Regions from separate parts of the Leptospira cinconiae genome, predicted to be linked through region 1. Evidence: riboswitches for the same ligand, from Rfam matches in the RefSeq annotation. Region 1 holds a riboswitch; each other region holds the start of a gene.

Region 1 (4,994 bases):
CTCACATGAGCGTTCAATAAATTAAATACTTCGAAAACGATACTAAGATCTTCGCCGATATTCCTCCCAAATTGGAAATTTACAGTCGTGGACGCGGGAGAGCGAACCGTATTATCTTCGATCAAGGAACGATTCCCGAAATATCTCACCCTTAAAGACCCGAAAAATCCATCAGGATTTTTTAATGTGATCCCGGAAGCCAATGTATGGCGGATGGAACCTGGGATATAATTCCCTGAAGGATCATCATCTCTGAACCTTGATTTGGAAGTCGCAAAATCCGCATCTATCATGAGCCAAGAATTATAAGAATAATAATTGGCCCATTCGATCCCTTTTCGTGTGCTTGGTCTGCTTGCTTCCGTGGTGCCGTTATCGCCGGTGAACAAGAGTTCTGAATTCATATCCAATTGCCAAACGGAGAAAGTGGATTGCCAACCGTGGACCGGTTCGGTCCGAATTCCAACTTCTCCACCCCTTGTTTGGACCAAAGGATTTGCCGGATCCGTTTTTTGGACCACACCTCTTGCGTCGTTACTATGGAATCCGTATCCACCGTTTATATAAAGTTCAATTTTACACCAAGGTCCTATAATGATACTTCCTTTCGGGCTATAGATTCTTGCGTTCCTATCGGCTCTTTCTTTCGTTCCCCAATCATCGACGTTAAATGTATAATAGTCTCCTCTTATCCCGAATACCGTTCTGAATTTATTCGCCCATTGTATCTTGTTTTCATAATATAATCCGGAGCTGAGTTGTGTGATCCCATCTTCTCTTACCGTTTCTAATCTGGCTCTTTTTTCGGTATGGAAGAGTCCATTTTGGATATAATCTCTTCTGATCTGAAGTCCGATGGTGTTCTCCATTCGGATCCCCCAGAATTCGCTGATATCCTTATAACTGGATTTACTTCCTGCAATCGTTCTTCGATCCGCTTGTTCGTGTTGGTCTCCTCTTTCGGGATCGTCCAAGTAATATGTGAAGTTGGAGAATAATCGTAAATCGTAATATATACCGTAAAATTGGGTTTTTGCCTCGTATCCCTTTTCGGAACGATGAGCTTCAAAGTTGATACTGGCTCTGTTTGACCATCCGCCGTCGTTATGGTCCACACTTTCGAATCTACTTAAACCCGAATCCGGCTCCAACCATGAGTCGCCTAGTCTAAGCGCCCTTTTAGGAGCCTGCCCTGTAGAATGCCAGCTACCTTTATAACCCATGAGACCGATGCTAAATCCTTTTTGTTTATTTCCAACGGAATAACTAGTGACACCATTCACTCTTCTGAAGTTATCCGAAATTACCCAAGGACCGTCATTATGGGAGGCTTCGAACGCATACAAAAGATCTCCCGGGCCTAACTTATGGGATTTTGCGATCAAAGTCCTTGCATAACCGAGGGTTCCACCTTCCACATTCGCAATCCCTTTTACAAGACTCTTAAAATAAGAAATATTGAATGCACCTGCCGATGCGAAGTCCCCTTGGTCGGCATAATAAACCCCCTTCTTATATTGTATTTGTTCCACAAGTTCAGGTATAAGAAAATTCAGATCCGTATAACCTTGACCGTGAGCGTGACTAACGTTATTTACCGGCATTCCGTCCACATTGGAAGAAAGATCCGTACCGTGATCCAAGTTGAAACCTCTTAGAAAGAACTGGTTCGCTTTACCCCCTCCGCTATGTTGGGTTACGATCGCACCCGGAATTAATTCCGCGACTTCTCCCTGCCTCATAATAGGTCTAGTCTTGATCTGATCGGAACCTACCACACCTTCGCTTGCCGAAGACGCGATCCCGATTAGATTGGACCTTCTATCCCGGATTACGATCGTATCCGGCTTATATTCCGAGATCTTTTTTTTGAACTCCGATTTTTCGGTATCCGTCTTTTCTTTTCCGTTAGTCGGTTTTGTTTCCCGATCCTGGGAAAGGATAGGGGATAAGCTCGCACATACAAAGTACGATAAGGATATGCCTAAGCCGGCAATCCGGAAGATATTTTGTTTCATGGTTTCGTCCGTTTTTTGGAAAACTTTCGAAACAAAGATAAACTAACGAATGTTAGACTAATTTACGTCAAAATACGAATATGTAAATTGGGCAAATATATTAAATGATGAATTTATCTTGGTTCCGAGAGCCCCGATTTTTAACTTCCGGGGCCCTTCGCGGATGCACGGACGTGCTTGGCGAGAATGCTAACATACCTAACCTCGAGGTTTTAGTCTGCAGGGAGATCTGGCTTGCGGAATAAAATAGAAAGAGAATATCTTTCCGATCTAATATCCGATCACAGTTGCGGGTCAGCGTGGGAATTACACCCAACTTCATCCTGAAAGTTAAGACGATCTTTTGAAGAGACACGGTTTACTCAATCAAAAAAGTTTTATCAGCGGTAAAAAAAGAATATTCTAATTATTTATAATAGTCTGCGTAAAGGTAGGTCATCGATAGGTATCTAGTCTCGATTTGTATTATTCTCGATCTTCGAGGGAAGATCTTTCGTATAAGTTTTTTCTATATTCTCGGAAAAGAGAAATAATTCCAGGATCTCACAATTCCCAAGTTTAGAATAGTGGGATATTTTAAGTGAATAACGTTCAAAAAATCTCGAAAGTACGAATCCGTGACTACAAATTGCCACTTTCTTTTTGTCATAAATTTTCAATAAATTTAATATAGTTTCAACGACCCGAGACTCCGCTTCGGATTTGCTTTCTCCTCCCGGGAATCTAAACTGATCGTAAACGTTATCCGAACTTTTCCAGGCGGAATAGGACGTTTCTCCGAATAGCCTCGAAATCTCCGATTCTAAGACCCCTTGTGCTTCTCCTAAGTGGATCTCTCTGAGCCCCGGATGATATATAATCTCTATTCCTAACTTTTGAGAGATCGGTTTTGCAGTTTCTTTCGTCCTTTTTAAATCACTGCTAAAGATCAGTTCTATTCCTGTATCTTTTAACTGATCCGCTAAATTGATCGCTTGTTCTTGCCCATGTTCGGAAAGCGGCGTATCGATTTGTCCTTGCAACCTTCTCTCTCTGTTCCATTCCGTTTCTCCATGCCTAATTAGGAAAAGGTGATATTCTTCTTTTTTCATCGGATTAATTTAGGATTGGAAGAACTTGCCGTATAATAATTGAGCCGCCAGTCCCAGACAAAGAAACAAACCGGAGGAAAAAATAGAGGTTAAAAATATAATTTTATTCGCATCTAAGATCAGGTTTGGGACTAATTTTCGATCCGGATCCCCTAATTTTGGCTTATCACTCGGAACTCCCGAGTAATAATTTCTTCCTCCGAGTTGGATCTTTAGAGCACCCGCTAAAGCCGCTTCGCAAAGTCCTGAATTGGGGCTAGGGTGTTTTCTTCCGTCTCGAATCAATATTTTAAAGGAACGTAATGGATAAAAACCTAAAATTGCGGATGAAATACAAAGTATAGGGGCAGTCAATCGAGCCGGTATATAATTAGCCAAATCATCCATTCTTGCGGAAATCCATCCGAAGTTCAGATAGGCCTGATTCTTATAACCGAATAGTGAATCCAAGGTATTTATGGAACGATAAAGCATCGCAAGACTTGGACCCCCTATAGCTGCAAAAAAGAGCGGGGCAGTGATCCCATCCACCAGACTTTCTCCCACACTTTCCAGGCCCGCCCTAACTATTTCAGGTTCTTCTAAATTTTCAGTGTCCCTTCCTACGATTCTAGCAACCATAAATCTCGCTTTGTCCAAATCTTTTTCGCACAATGCCGAATATACGTCCTTGCTATGATCCAAAAGATCCTTTAAGGCTATGCTAGTGTAAATGATAAATGCGGATGCCAATTCCGCTAAAAAGGGATGAATATACCGAAAAATAAATATAATGATCCACGGAAATATAAAAGAAATAGAATATACTGAAAACGCAGTCATTATACCTGCAATTTTTTCGGATACGATATACTTTCTTGTGACCTTCTCCATATACCTTGCGAATTTTCCGATAAGTCGGACCGGATGAGGAGAACCTTGAGGATCTCCAAGACCTAGATCCAGAAGTAAGGAAGCAGGAATGATCCAAATTGAAGTCATGTAAGTCCCAAGATCCTATAAATTTCCGGCATATTCACCGAGTTTCTGACCTCTTCCGCTAGACGATCTAAATTAGTTTCCAGCTCGTATCTGGCTTGGACTTTACCCAAGGGCGTCATTCCTTTTTTGAGCCTGATCTTATCTATGAACCATCTTCTGAATTCGTCTTCGTCGAATACTCCGTGTAAATAGGTTCCCCAGATTCTTTCCGAGATCCCTTGATGACCTAAACATTCTCCGGAGTAATTATGAAAAATTGGTTTTGCGGAAATCTCTTTTGTATTTCCATGATGGATTTCGTAACCAGATACTTTTTTTCCGGATAGAAGGTGAATACCTTCCGTTTGTTTGAGTAATTTCTCTTTTTCTAATACTGTTCTGACACCTATCAGATTTAAACCTTCTGCGGAGCCTAAATTGCTTTCTATTTGGAAAGGATCATGGACGGATTGTCCCAACATCTGGTAGCCTCCACAAATCCCGATAATTTCAGTTCTTCCTTCTTTATGAAAATGTAAAATGGTTTCAGAGATGCCAGAATCTTTCAGATAGTTCAGGTCGGTGATCACATTTTTACTTCCTGGGAGTATTAATACATCCGGATTCCCTATCTCTTCTTTTCTTTGAACGATCCTGACTCTGACGTCGGGTTCTATTCTCAAAGAATCCAGATCCGTATGATTAGAGATCCTAGGCGTATCGATTAAAACAATATCTATCCTGTCTCCTAAAGGGGAGGTATCGTTTAAACTTCCTGATTTGAATTCTAAGGAATCTTCTTCCGGTAGTCTTAGGTCGTTTAAGAATGGAATAATTCCGAATACATTTTTACGGGTGGTTTCTTCCAAATATCTGATCCCTGGATCGAGTAGGTTCTTTATTCCCCTGAATCGGTTGATTAGAA
Region 2 (4,994 bases), 560 kb from region 1:
CTGGATACTGTCCCTATTTAAACGATTTAGAATATACACCCTATTGTTTCCGAATCTCGCTACCGCATCGGAATGGATAGGTGTCAGTCCCGGATAAGAAACAAGAAGTTCCGGATTTAACACCTTAAACCTTCCTCCTCCCCCAAAGTCGGTGGTGACGACTCCGATATTATTCGGGAGATTCGGAGTTAAGAACAACGTATATAAAGGTGGTCTTTCAATATCTCCGCAGAAGGAAAGGAAAATGAGTAAACCGGAAAAAATAGAATAGGATCTATTTCTCATTTTAAAACCTCCCACTTAAGGTGATAAACCAGTTTCTTCCCGGCAGAGGATATCCTACAATATCCTCCACTCTTTTATCTCCCATATTGCGGAGATCTATACTTAAGAGCAGTTCTTTCGGAGCCTTTTCTCCTTTTTTGTTAGGATCTTCCTCTTCCGTGGAAGAGTATAATACCAGTGTGAGATACGCGTTCCAAATCTGCCGAGCAGGTTGGTAATTCACATATTCGTTTGTCCTGTCTTTGAAGACGGCTCCCACATACACTCCTTCAAAACCGAGCTCCCAGGTTTTTCCTCTATATGCGATCGTTCCGGAGATTTCATGTTTCGGTCTAAGAGGGAGATATTTACCGTTCAGATAAGGCGCAGGAGAAGTATTGATCGCTTCTTGGTAGGTATATTCTAATAGAAATTTCCAGCCCTTGTATTCCGTCTTATGAGAAACCTCGGCACCATCAATCCTGGCAGAGTCGATGTTTTCAGGCCGGAGAGTAAACTGAGAATTCGGAATAAAAAGGATCATATCCTTGATCCTCTTTCTAAAGTAGGAAATCGTAATATTGGATTTAAGCTCCCCGTTTTTGTATTTGCCTGTGATACCCGCGTCCGCATTCTCACTTCTTTCAGGTTTTAAAGAATCGTTTGCTATGATCGTCCCGACCTCTCCAAATAGTTCCAAAAAACTCGGGATCCTATATTGTTTTGCGATATTGGATTTGAATTCCAAAGAATAATTTTCTTTTTCCCAAAACCTCCAGAGAAGTCCCGCTTTAGGATTCGAAAATTCGGAGGTTTTTATGGCAGAAGCGAACGGATCCTGCTTTCTATACCAAGGTTCATCGGACTGGAATTTATCCCGGTAAGAATCCCAAGAAACTCCCGGGGTTAAAACTAGTTTTCCGTCCAAAAACCGGAACTCATCCTCCACCTGAAACGTCGTGTAGGTTCTTGTTTTTCCCGGTTCGTATTTAAGATCGATATTTTGAGGTGTACTTCTGGATCTTTCGAATGTTTCCTTTTCTATCCCTGCATGAAATTTCAATATTTGATAATATTCTAATAGATAGAGAGTCGGAGTGATTTGCGCCCCGTACTGTCCCATATTGGCTGTGGAGTTAGGGGTTCCTTTGGAAAATTCGGATTTAGGATCGAATAAGTCGTCGTTCGTAAAAGATGTGAAAGCTCGAGTCTCCAACCTTAGTAGTCCATCAAACAAACCTTTCGTATCCGTTCCGAGTGAGGTAGTATTTCTAAGATATCTGCGATGTACTTTTTGGGTTTGGTTACTGGCTGGTCCTGGAATTCCATGAAATCTATAATTTAGATCGTTCCAAAATTTGATCTTGGTGGCTCCGATATCTCCGCTCAGTCCCAGCATTCCGGATGTTCTTTCATACTGAGCGTTCCTTCTTCTATCGATCGTATCGTCTAAAGGATTAACAAGCAATGTGCCGTGGTTGTTCAGATAAGAAAAGTTTTGGTCCGATTTTTCTCCAAGTAAAAATACACTAGCCCCGATCCCGCCATAAGTCCCCGTATGCGTTATGCTACCTTTTCCCGTATTAAAACTTCCGGCACCGATATTGACCCGGGTTTTAGGCGGACCAGATCCTACTCTTGTGACTAGGTTTACGCTTCCACCGATAGTCGATCCTGAAAATCCTACAGGTGCACCACTTCTGTAAACTTCTATACTTTGTAAATTGTCGAAAGGAAGATCCGCCAGGTTGACTTCTCCACCTTGCGCATTATTAAAAGGGACTCCGTCTATAAAGATCCTGGATTGGTTCGGGTTTGTTCCTCGAAGAGAAAGAGTGGAATACGACCCAAGTCCTCCGTATCTTCTGATCCGAACCCCTGCCTCTCTTTCCAAAACGTCCGGAAGATTCGTATAACGTGCATTGTATTGGTCCAAATCGATTGATGTCTGAAAACCGGTCGGATTTTTTCTGAAATTTTCGGGTTGAGAATTGGAACTGGTCTTTCCCACAACTTTTACAGGGGAGCTTTCCGTTTTCTGGTTCTCTTGGGAAAATATTTGAACGGAAAATAAAAAAAGACCTAGATGAAGGATCTTACCGATTTGTTTGGGTCTTTTGTTCATTGAGGCCTTAACTCCCGAAAGCCGAAATATTGAAAGTAGCTCGGATAGGTTTTCTGACTCACGCCCGGCTTAAGACCCTTCCCGTCTTTCGACAGTGGTTTTGTCTTACCGTTTAGGCGTTTACAGCTGCGGGTACAGCTCCGGAATTTCACCGGATTCCCTTTTCAGATCTACTTGCAAGACCAGGTTCCCAACCAGAGTCGAAGGGGCAATCTGAAAAAGGGTTGGCCGCCTCTTGCTTACGCAAGACCGGGCTGCTCCGGGCTCGGACATACGTCCTCGTCCTTCGCTTACGCTCAGGACGCTTCGCGCCCTGCACATCCCTGGCGGGTTTTGTAAATGAAAACTCTGTGTGCTCCGTGAACTCTGTGCGAAACTTGTTTGTGCATTTATTGGTTCACACGGAGAGTACTGAGATCTCGGAGGGACTTACATGCGGATTTTTCAAGAACGGAAAGAAATATTTTCTTGATGTAAGATAAAAATCGGAAAGGATTCACGAATTCGCGACCCAAAGGGAATCCCCAAGGGTCTGCCTACATAACAGGGAGCACCGAACTCGAATGAAACGAATTCCATCCTTAAGATTTCTTTTACTAGGGATCTTTCTTTTAACTACCTCATCCTTATCTGCGGCAGGAACTTATTCCGAAGGTTGGACAGTTGCAAAATTGATCCAATTCGAAAGCAGAGGGATCGTTTTTGAATCTTATGAAGGTCTTTTAGAAGTGTATACCATAAACGATTCGGAAGCTTGCGACGAAATGAAGGACGAATGTTATGCTCCGGCAAAACAAAAAATCGAATTCAGCGTACGCCCCGAGAATGCGGATGTGGTGAACTTCTTAAGCAAAAGTCTGAACCAGGAAATTTTAGTCCAGTACAGGATCCATAGATTCGAAGCGATCGCGTTGTCTTCCGATTACGAAGTGATAGGAGCTCAACTCCAAGAAAGATCACTTCCGAAAGGTTTACCGGACAAGATCGTAAGCAAAAGTAAATCCGGAGGAAAAAGGAATTTTTCCGTTACAGGTCGTATTCTAAGTTTAGAATATAAGGGAACTATGATTGGAACTTGGGAAGGATTGTATCTGGACGAGACCAGAAATAAAGTGCACCCTTTTTCAATTACCGATGAAGAGATCGCAACCTTTGCCACTAACACTCTTAAATTCGGACTTAGATATTTCTTAGGCGTTTCCGTGGCTTACGTAAAGGGTTGGAGAAATTCTCATTATGATATTTATGAGATCAACTTCAAAGCTCCTGCAGGTGCATTGGAACCTACCGGAAAGACTGAATAATTCACATTAAAGTTTTATTAAGTAGAAGACCGATGTAGGAACTCCTACGTCGGTCTTTTTTATTTTAAGGATTTTACCGGGGCCTTGTTGGAGCTCCTACTGAATTTTGGGAAACGGCCCCACCCCTTCGCAGCGACTCGTAGGGAGCGAGAAGACAACCAGCTTTGCTGAGTCGGTGACGAAAGTCAAACGAGGTGGAACGCAAGTTTAACACACTAAGTTTGATCGAACGTAAATTTTGAAAAAGCGGCCCCGCCCTGAGCTTGGGTGGTGGAGGCGGGTCAGCGGGAGAAGCCGCTTTCCCTATATCAGAAAATCGTAAAATTTGCAATCAAAAATACAGGCCGAAATATGTAGGAACTCCTACAGGACAGCCCTAGATTATGGATGGAAACTTCCGTCCGACTGGATTTTCGGTCCTTTGTTCGGGAAATCCGATCTAGTCAAAGATTGGATCAGCTCCGTAGTTTTTGCCTCCGGATCAGGAGCAGGGATACCGTTTTGGCTCAGTTGTAAGGGATGGATCTTACCCTTGATAAAATTCCCTTGTTTGTCCAAGTCCGCTTCTAAGACCAAAGAGTAACCGCCATAACCTTTCGTAGAGAATACCCTATATCCTAAAAAGTTCCCTAGTGAATAAGCGATCAATTTTCCTTTATACAATTCGAATGCTCTTGGCAAATGAGGACCGTGACCTATGAATAAGTCCGCACCGGCGTCGATCAACGCGTGAGATAAAGCGACTAAATTTCCTCTATATTCTCCGTAAAATCTTTCCTGTTCGTTTTTTACATGTAAAGCAGGTCCGCCTTCCGCACCACCGTGAACCGAGATAAATACAAGTTGCGCTTTCTTTTTGGCTTCTTTTACGAGAGCTACACCTTCTTCGATATGGTTCACATGATTATGCGCGCTTTCCATATGACTAAATCCGATCCAAGCCACGGAAATTCCTTTTGCGTTCATATAAGTGATCGCGCCCTTTTTTCCGGTGAATCTAACTCCGGCTTCGGAAAGATTTTTAGCGGTATCCTCGAACCCTTGTTGGTGAAAATCCAGGCTGTGATTGTTGGCAATCGAAACTATATCGAATCCTACATCCTTTAGAATTTTTGCATACGATGGCGGTGTCCTGAAAGCGAATATAAGAGGGCGATTGATATTTTTGGCACAATGAGGATAGTCTGTCAGAGTACTTTCGAAATTCGCAAATAGTATATCTGCCCCTCTCAAACTTGGTTCCACCTGAGAGAACAAAGTGTTTCTAGGATCGGAAGGAAGTTTATTCTCCGGATAATTTG
Region 3 (4,994 bases), 1.7 Mb from region 1:
CTTCCAGAGATTTATAACAGAAAAATTTCAGGAGAAGTACAAGAATGATCCCGATGGTCCCAAAGGCACCGATCCTACTGTCCTTCATGATATCAAGGATCTTCTCCTTAGTCCAACCCCCGCCGAAACCGTCGCAAACGTCCGTAAACCCGTCTTCATGAAAAGCTCCGGTCACCAAAACGGAAACGGCCATTGCCAAAACGATGCTAATCTCCCAGCTCAAAGAAAGATGTGAAACCCACAGGACGAACCATGTCGAAATTCCGACAATCCATCCTACTAAAGGAAAATATCTGGAAGAAGAATTAAGATATTCGTCGGAATGTTCCACCCATGCCGGAACAATGATGCGGGTATTATAACGTACGGAGGAAAAAAAAATGATCAATTCTTTGCGGATAAATCCAAACATGCAAAGACGAACTTATTCATTCCTCCGATTCGATCAGCGAGAATTTACCTCGCGCTTAGTCTTTTTTTTCCGAAACGCCCGCGGATTCGAAGCTTGCCATTTCTCTCAAAAATGCCAATGCGGATTCTAAAATAGGATAGGCGAGTGCGCATCCGGTCCCTTCTCCCAAACGAAGCCCGAGATCTAAGATAGGATCTGCGTCGAAAAATTCGAGAATCAATCTATGACCTTGTTCGGAAGACTTATGAGCAAAAACCGCGTTTCGAACGATCTTCGGCTCAATCCTGGAAGCTGTTAAGAATGCGGAACTTGCGATAAAACCGTCAACTAAGATCAAACGATTCTCTTTATAAGAAGAAAGCATCGCTCCGCAGATCATCGCGATCTCGAAACCTCCGAACTTAGAGAGGACTTCAATCGGATCTTTTGGATTTACTTGGTGTTTTGCCCTGCATTCCGCTAAGATCTTTTTCTTACGATCTAAAGATTCGTCGTCTAAGCCGGTCCCTCTACCCGTAAGGTCTTCCGCGGAACGATCCAAAAAAACGGAAGCGAGTAGGGAAGCACTGGAAGTATTTCCTATTCCCATTTCTCCGAAACCGATCACGTTACAATTTTTTGGGATCCTTGTTGTTGCGATCTCTCCGCCGATACGGATGGCTTCTTCACATTCTTCCCTAGTCATAGCCGGTTCGTTTAGAATATTCCTAGTGCCTGATGCGATCTTTGCAGATATAAAATCAGGATGAATTTGTTCGAAGTTGCCGGAAACTCCTGCATCTATTACTAACAATTTGATCCCATGTTGTTTGCAAAATACGTTGATGGCCGCTCCTCCATTCAAAAAGTTTAATACCATTTGGTATGTGACTTCTTTTGGAAATGCGGAGACTCCGGAGTCCGCGAGTCCATGATCCCCTGCGAACACCATTAAATGAGGATTGGATAATACGGGATCTATAGTGTTTTGGATCGTACCTATACGGTAAGCTAGATCTTCTAATTTTCCCAAAGCGCCTAATGGTTTCGTCTTGGTATCAATCTTATTGCGTAAATGTTTATCTAAGTTCAATTGGTATACATCTTTAGGGCGGATCATATTGTTTTCACTTTCAAAAATTTAAATCGTTAAACCGAAAAAAGGATCGGAAGATCTCTGCTTCGGTTTTAAGTCAAGGAGTCACAGATCTTGCTATAACTCCGTCTATATCGGGATTTGCATGAGCCGCGTCAATCGGTAGGGTTGATAGGATTGTTTTTGCCGCAGAGATTTTTATATAGGCAAATCCATTCGTTTGGATATCGGTCTTCAAACTTCCATCACATCCTGTCCCTGAATTTCCAAAATTAGGATCGGCTAGGTCGAAACCGTCTCCTCCTCCGCCACCATTAACGATATCCGTATCAAAAACTTCCGAAACGGTCATAGGATTTGTATCCTGATTATAAACGAAAGGTGTGATACCTGCGAATCTTTCCCAATAAATTGGATTTCCTACAAAAGTGTTCGGATCGGGGTTCGTATATTCAGGATCCCAACCGCACCAATTGATTAAATCGTTTCCGACTTCAACGATTAAAGGTTCCATAAATACGTTGTTAAAAGGGTTGGAATCGTTTTGTACCCCGATGAAAAAAGGATTTTCGTAAACTATAAAATCGATCCCGCTTACGGGAAGAACCTTAACTCCGGACCAACGAAGTATGATCGCAGATCCGCTTCCGGAATCTTCTAAACTATAAACGTCCAAGGAGCCGTTAAATTTTCCCTGACCGCGAACTCCATCCACCAAACAATCGGAATCTTTGAATCCGACCCCGTTACTTGTCGGTGCAGAAACGATTTCATCGGCTACAAAAATTCCTCTACCTGTTTCCGGATTTTTCGAATCACAGGAACTTAGGAAACCGGATCCCCCTAAACCTAAAGCAAGAAGCGACTCGGCAGCGGATGAACTCTTGGAATCCTCACAATTGACGAGCCCAATAGAGAAACAGGCCAATATTAAGGAAATTTGAAATATTTTCATAAGGATTTCTTGCTCAACCTGTTTCTCTTATTCGATCTTAATTCAATTCAAGCCTGCTCCAAGGAGCCGGATCGAAACCGCTATTTAAACCGCAACCTGCGTTAATGTCGCTTGGATCGGAATAATAATCCAAATCATCGTCTTTGGCGGATGCTAAAGTTGTTTGAGTAGATACGTCTGAAAGGTCCGGACAAACGTAAGTTTTACCGTCTTTAATCGTCCATCTATACCAACCGTAACTTCCTTGAGAGAAGGAAGAATCTGAACGGAAGCGAACATAAATGACTTTTTTATTCGTATCGATCTCTTGGATTTCTCCGTATAAATAACTGTTTCCGTAAGTTTCGTCGAACATGGTTTGTGCGACTAAAGAAAGGGAAATATTGTACGTACCAACGATTTCATTTCCCGGCGCAGTATAAGTCCCGCCCGGGTAATCGGAAGTTCCATTGTAGTAATTGTAATTGCCCGCAATCGGATTTAATCCTGCAACTGCTACTAAAGCAAGTATGTTCTGATCGTCGGATTTTTTTGAATCTCCCAAATCGAAACAATTCACAAATACGAATAGTGAAGTGATGGTTAGCAGCAAGGTCGCTAGTTTTCTGAATCTTTTCATTTTTCTCTCCTGGTTCTGCCGGATATCGCAGAAAAAGAAAATAAAAGCAAAATTACGTTAGTCGATCATTGATCTTGTTCAGATCTGAACGATTGTGTATTTGCGGTGGTTTCTTTTTCCGTTCGAGAGCCCCGACATTTTAACTTTCGGGGCCCCATCGCAGAAAGCGCGGATGCGCTCAAGAGCGAGATTTACGATACTCCCCAACCTCGAGGTTTCAGTATCGCGGGGAAGATCTGGCTTATTCCGTTTAAAACGGACATCACAGTTGCGGGTCAGCGCGGGATTTTCACCCGACTTCCTCCCTGAAAGCGTAATTCCAGGTTTTGGTTTAGCGCTTCCCCTGGCAAGGGAAAAACTATTAGGATACGAAAGGTATCTATTCCTTGCAATATCGGAATAAATCTGCGATATTCAAAGTATAGGGACGGATTGGAACGATTCGGTGCATAATTTAAGATCAATGAGACTTATAGTTCGCAAAAAATTCGGGAAAGATCTTTCATAGACCGAAAATAAAAGAAAGAGTTCTAATAAAACTTCTAGAGAGGAATCCGATGAAAATTACCCGATCCACTTTTCTAAAAGCCGGAATTTTAACCGCCGCAGCTTTATTAGGAAGTCGTAAGGGAAATTTATCCGCTCAAAATACAAACTCCGGGAAAAAGGTGATCATACTTGGTGGGGGACTTTCCGGACTTTATTCCGCGTACATTCTAGGAAAAACAGGAAGTAAGGTAACTCTGATAGAGGCTACCGACAGAGTTGGAGGAAGAGTAAGATCCATACAGGATCCTTCCGGTCATGTGGTGGAGCTAGGAGCGGAATGGGTTTCTTCGGAGGATAAAACGGTCCGCAGTTTGGTTAGAGAACTGGGATTAAAATTGCAACCTTCTCCTTTGATCCCTGATCTGTTTTTAGGGACTTACAAAAAAGCGGGCACATGGGAACTTTCTTCTAAATCCCAGGAGATCCTAAGTAAATTAATATCACAAAATTCTAAATTAGATACGGCTCAACAACAAGCCTTGGATCGGATTAGCTTTTATAATTATCTAATATATCAGGGAGTCAATCCGGAAGACTTGGCCTTGCTTGGCCATAAACTTTCTCTTCATTACGGAGATAGTATTCGCGTTCTATCCGCCGAAAAAGTTTTAAGCGATCTTGCACAATTCCCCCAAAGGAATAGTAGAATCGAAGGTGGAATGGAAAGTATCGCCAAAACCTTGGTGATGAATATAGAAAACACCGAATTCGTTTTTTCGGATCCCGTGCTGTCTGTGGACCAGGATTCTTCGGGAGTTACGGTAAGTACAACTTCCGGCAGAAAATTTAACGGTTCAGCTTGTATATGCACTTTACCTGCGAATCAAATTTCGAACGTAAAATGGAATCCGGGACTGGATAAGGAAAAACTATTGGCCGCATTGAGAGTTCGCTATTCGCAGATCTTTAAATTGTTTTTGGTATTAAAAGAATCGCCATGGGAATCTTCTCCTTTTTCAGTCCATTCGGATGCTGCCGCTCAATTTTTATATGATGCAGGTACCAAGTCGGATACCGGAGATAAGGTTTTAGGAGTTATAGCTAACGGAGATAGATTTTCCGTATTCGATTCTGCCAGCCAAGACCAAAAAGTGGAATATATTCGCCTCACTCTCGATCGTTTGGGTTTGAAGAAGGACTTGCAGATACAAAGATTCTATTTTACGGACGCTAAAAAAGATTACGTACCCAATGGGATCGCCGAATTTCCACCGGGAAGTTTTGGATCGGAGATCATTCTCAGAAAACCGTTTGATCGTATCTTCTTCGCAGGAGAACATACCGGAGAAATTACCGGAACAGTAGAGGCGGCATTAAGCTCCGCGATCAAAGCCGTAAATCTGGTTTAAACAAAAAAACCCGGAATCACTTCCGGGTTTTTTTA

The links. A riboswitch is a leader RNA that binds a small molecule or an ion and turns the genes downstream of it on or off. The one in region 1 is predicted to bind cobalamin.
Region 2: it holds a riboswitch for cobalamin, as region 1 does, so the genes downstream of both, AB3N61_RS04525 (TonB-dependent receptor) here and AB3N61_RS06905 (TonB-dependent receptor) in region 1, are expected to answer to the same signal.
Region 3: it holds a riboswitch for cobalamin, as region 1 does, so the genes downstream of both, AB3N61_RS16420 (LIC13354 family exoprotein) here and AB3N61_RS06905 (TonB-dependent receptor) in region 1, are expected to answer to the same signal.

The regions. Positions count from the first base shown of each region.
Region 1 is NZ_CP162137.1:1,526,368-1,531,361, forward strand. It holds gene AB3N61_RS06905 (TonB-dependent receptor) at 1-2,018, opposite strand, end outside; cobalamin riboswitch at 2,224-2,378, opposite strand; gene AB3N61_RS06910 (histidine phosphatase family protein) at 2,468-3,109, opposite strand; gene cbiB (adenosylcobinamide-phosphate synthase CbiB) at 3,119-4,090, opposite strand; gene AB3N61_RS06920 (cobyric acid synthase) at 4,087-4,994, opposite strand, start outside.
Region 2 is NZ_CP162137.1:967,384-972,377, reverse strand. It holds gene AB3N61_RS04530 (YncE family protein) at 1-285, opposite strand, end outside; gene AB3N61_RS04525 (TonB-dependent receptor) at 287-2,389, opposite strand; cobalamin riboswitch at 2,415-2,603, opposite strand; gene lsa26 (surface adhesion protein Lsa26) at 2,953-3,693, shown strand; gene AB3N61_RS04515 (CapA family protein) at 4,075-4,994, opposite strand, start outside.
Region 3 is NZ_CP162137.1:3,564,316-3,569,309, reverse strand. It holds gene AB3N61_RS16435 (adenosylcobinamide-GDP ribazoletransferase) at 1-412, opposite strand, end outside; gene cobT (nicotinate-nucleotide--dimethylbenzimidazole phosphoribosyltransferase) at 468-1,511, opposite strand; gene AB3N61_RS16425 (LIC_13355 family lipoprotein) at 1,585-2,442, opposite strand; gene AB3N61_RS16420 (LIC13354 family exoprotein) at 2,480-3,061, opposite strand; adenosylcobalamin (AdoCbl) riboswitch at 3,254-3,380, opposite strand; gene AB3N61_RS16415 (flavin monoamine oxidase family protein) at 3,619-4,959, shown strand.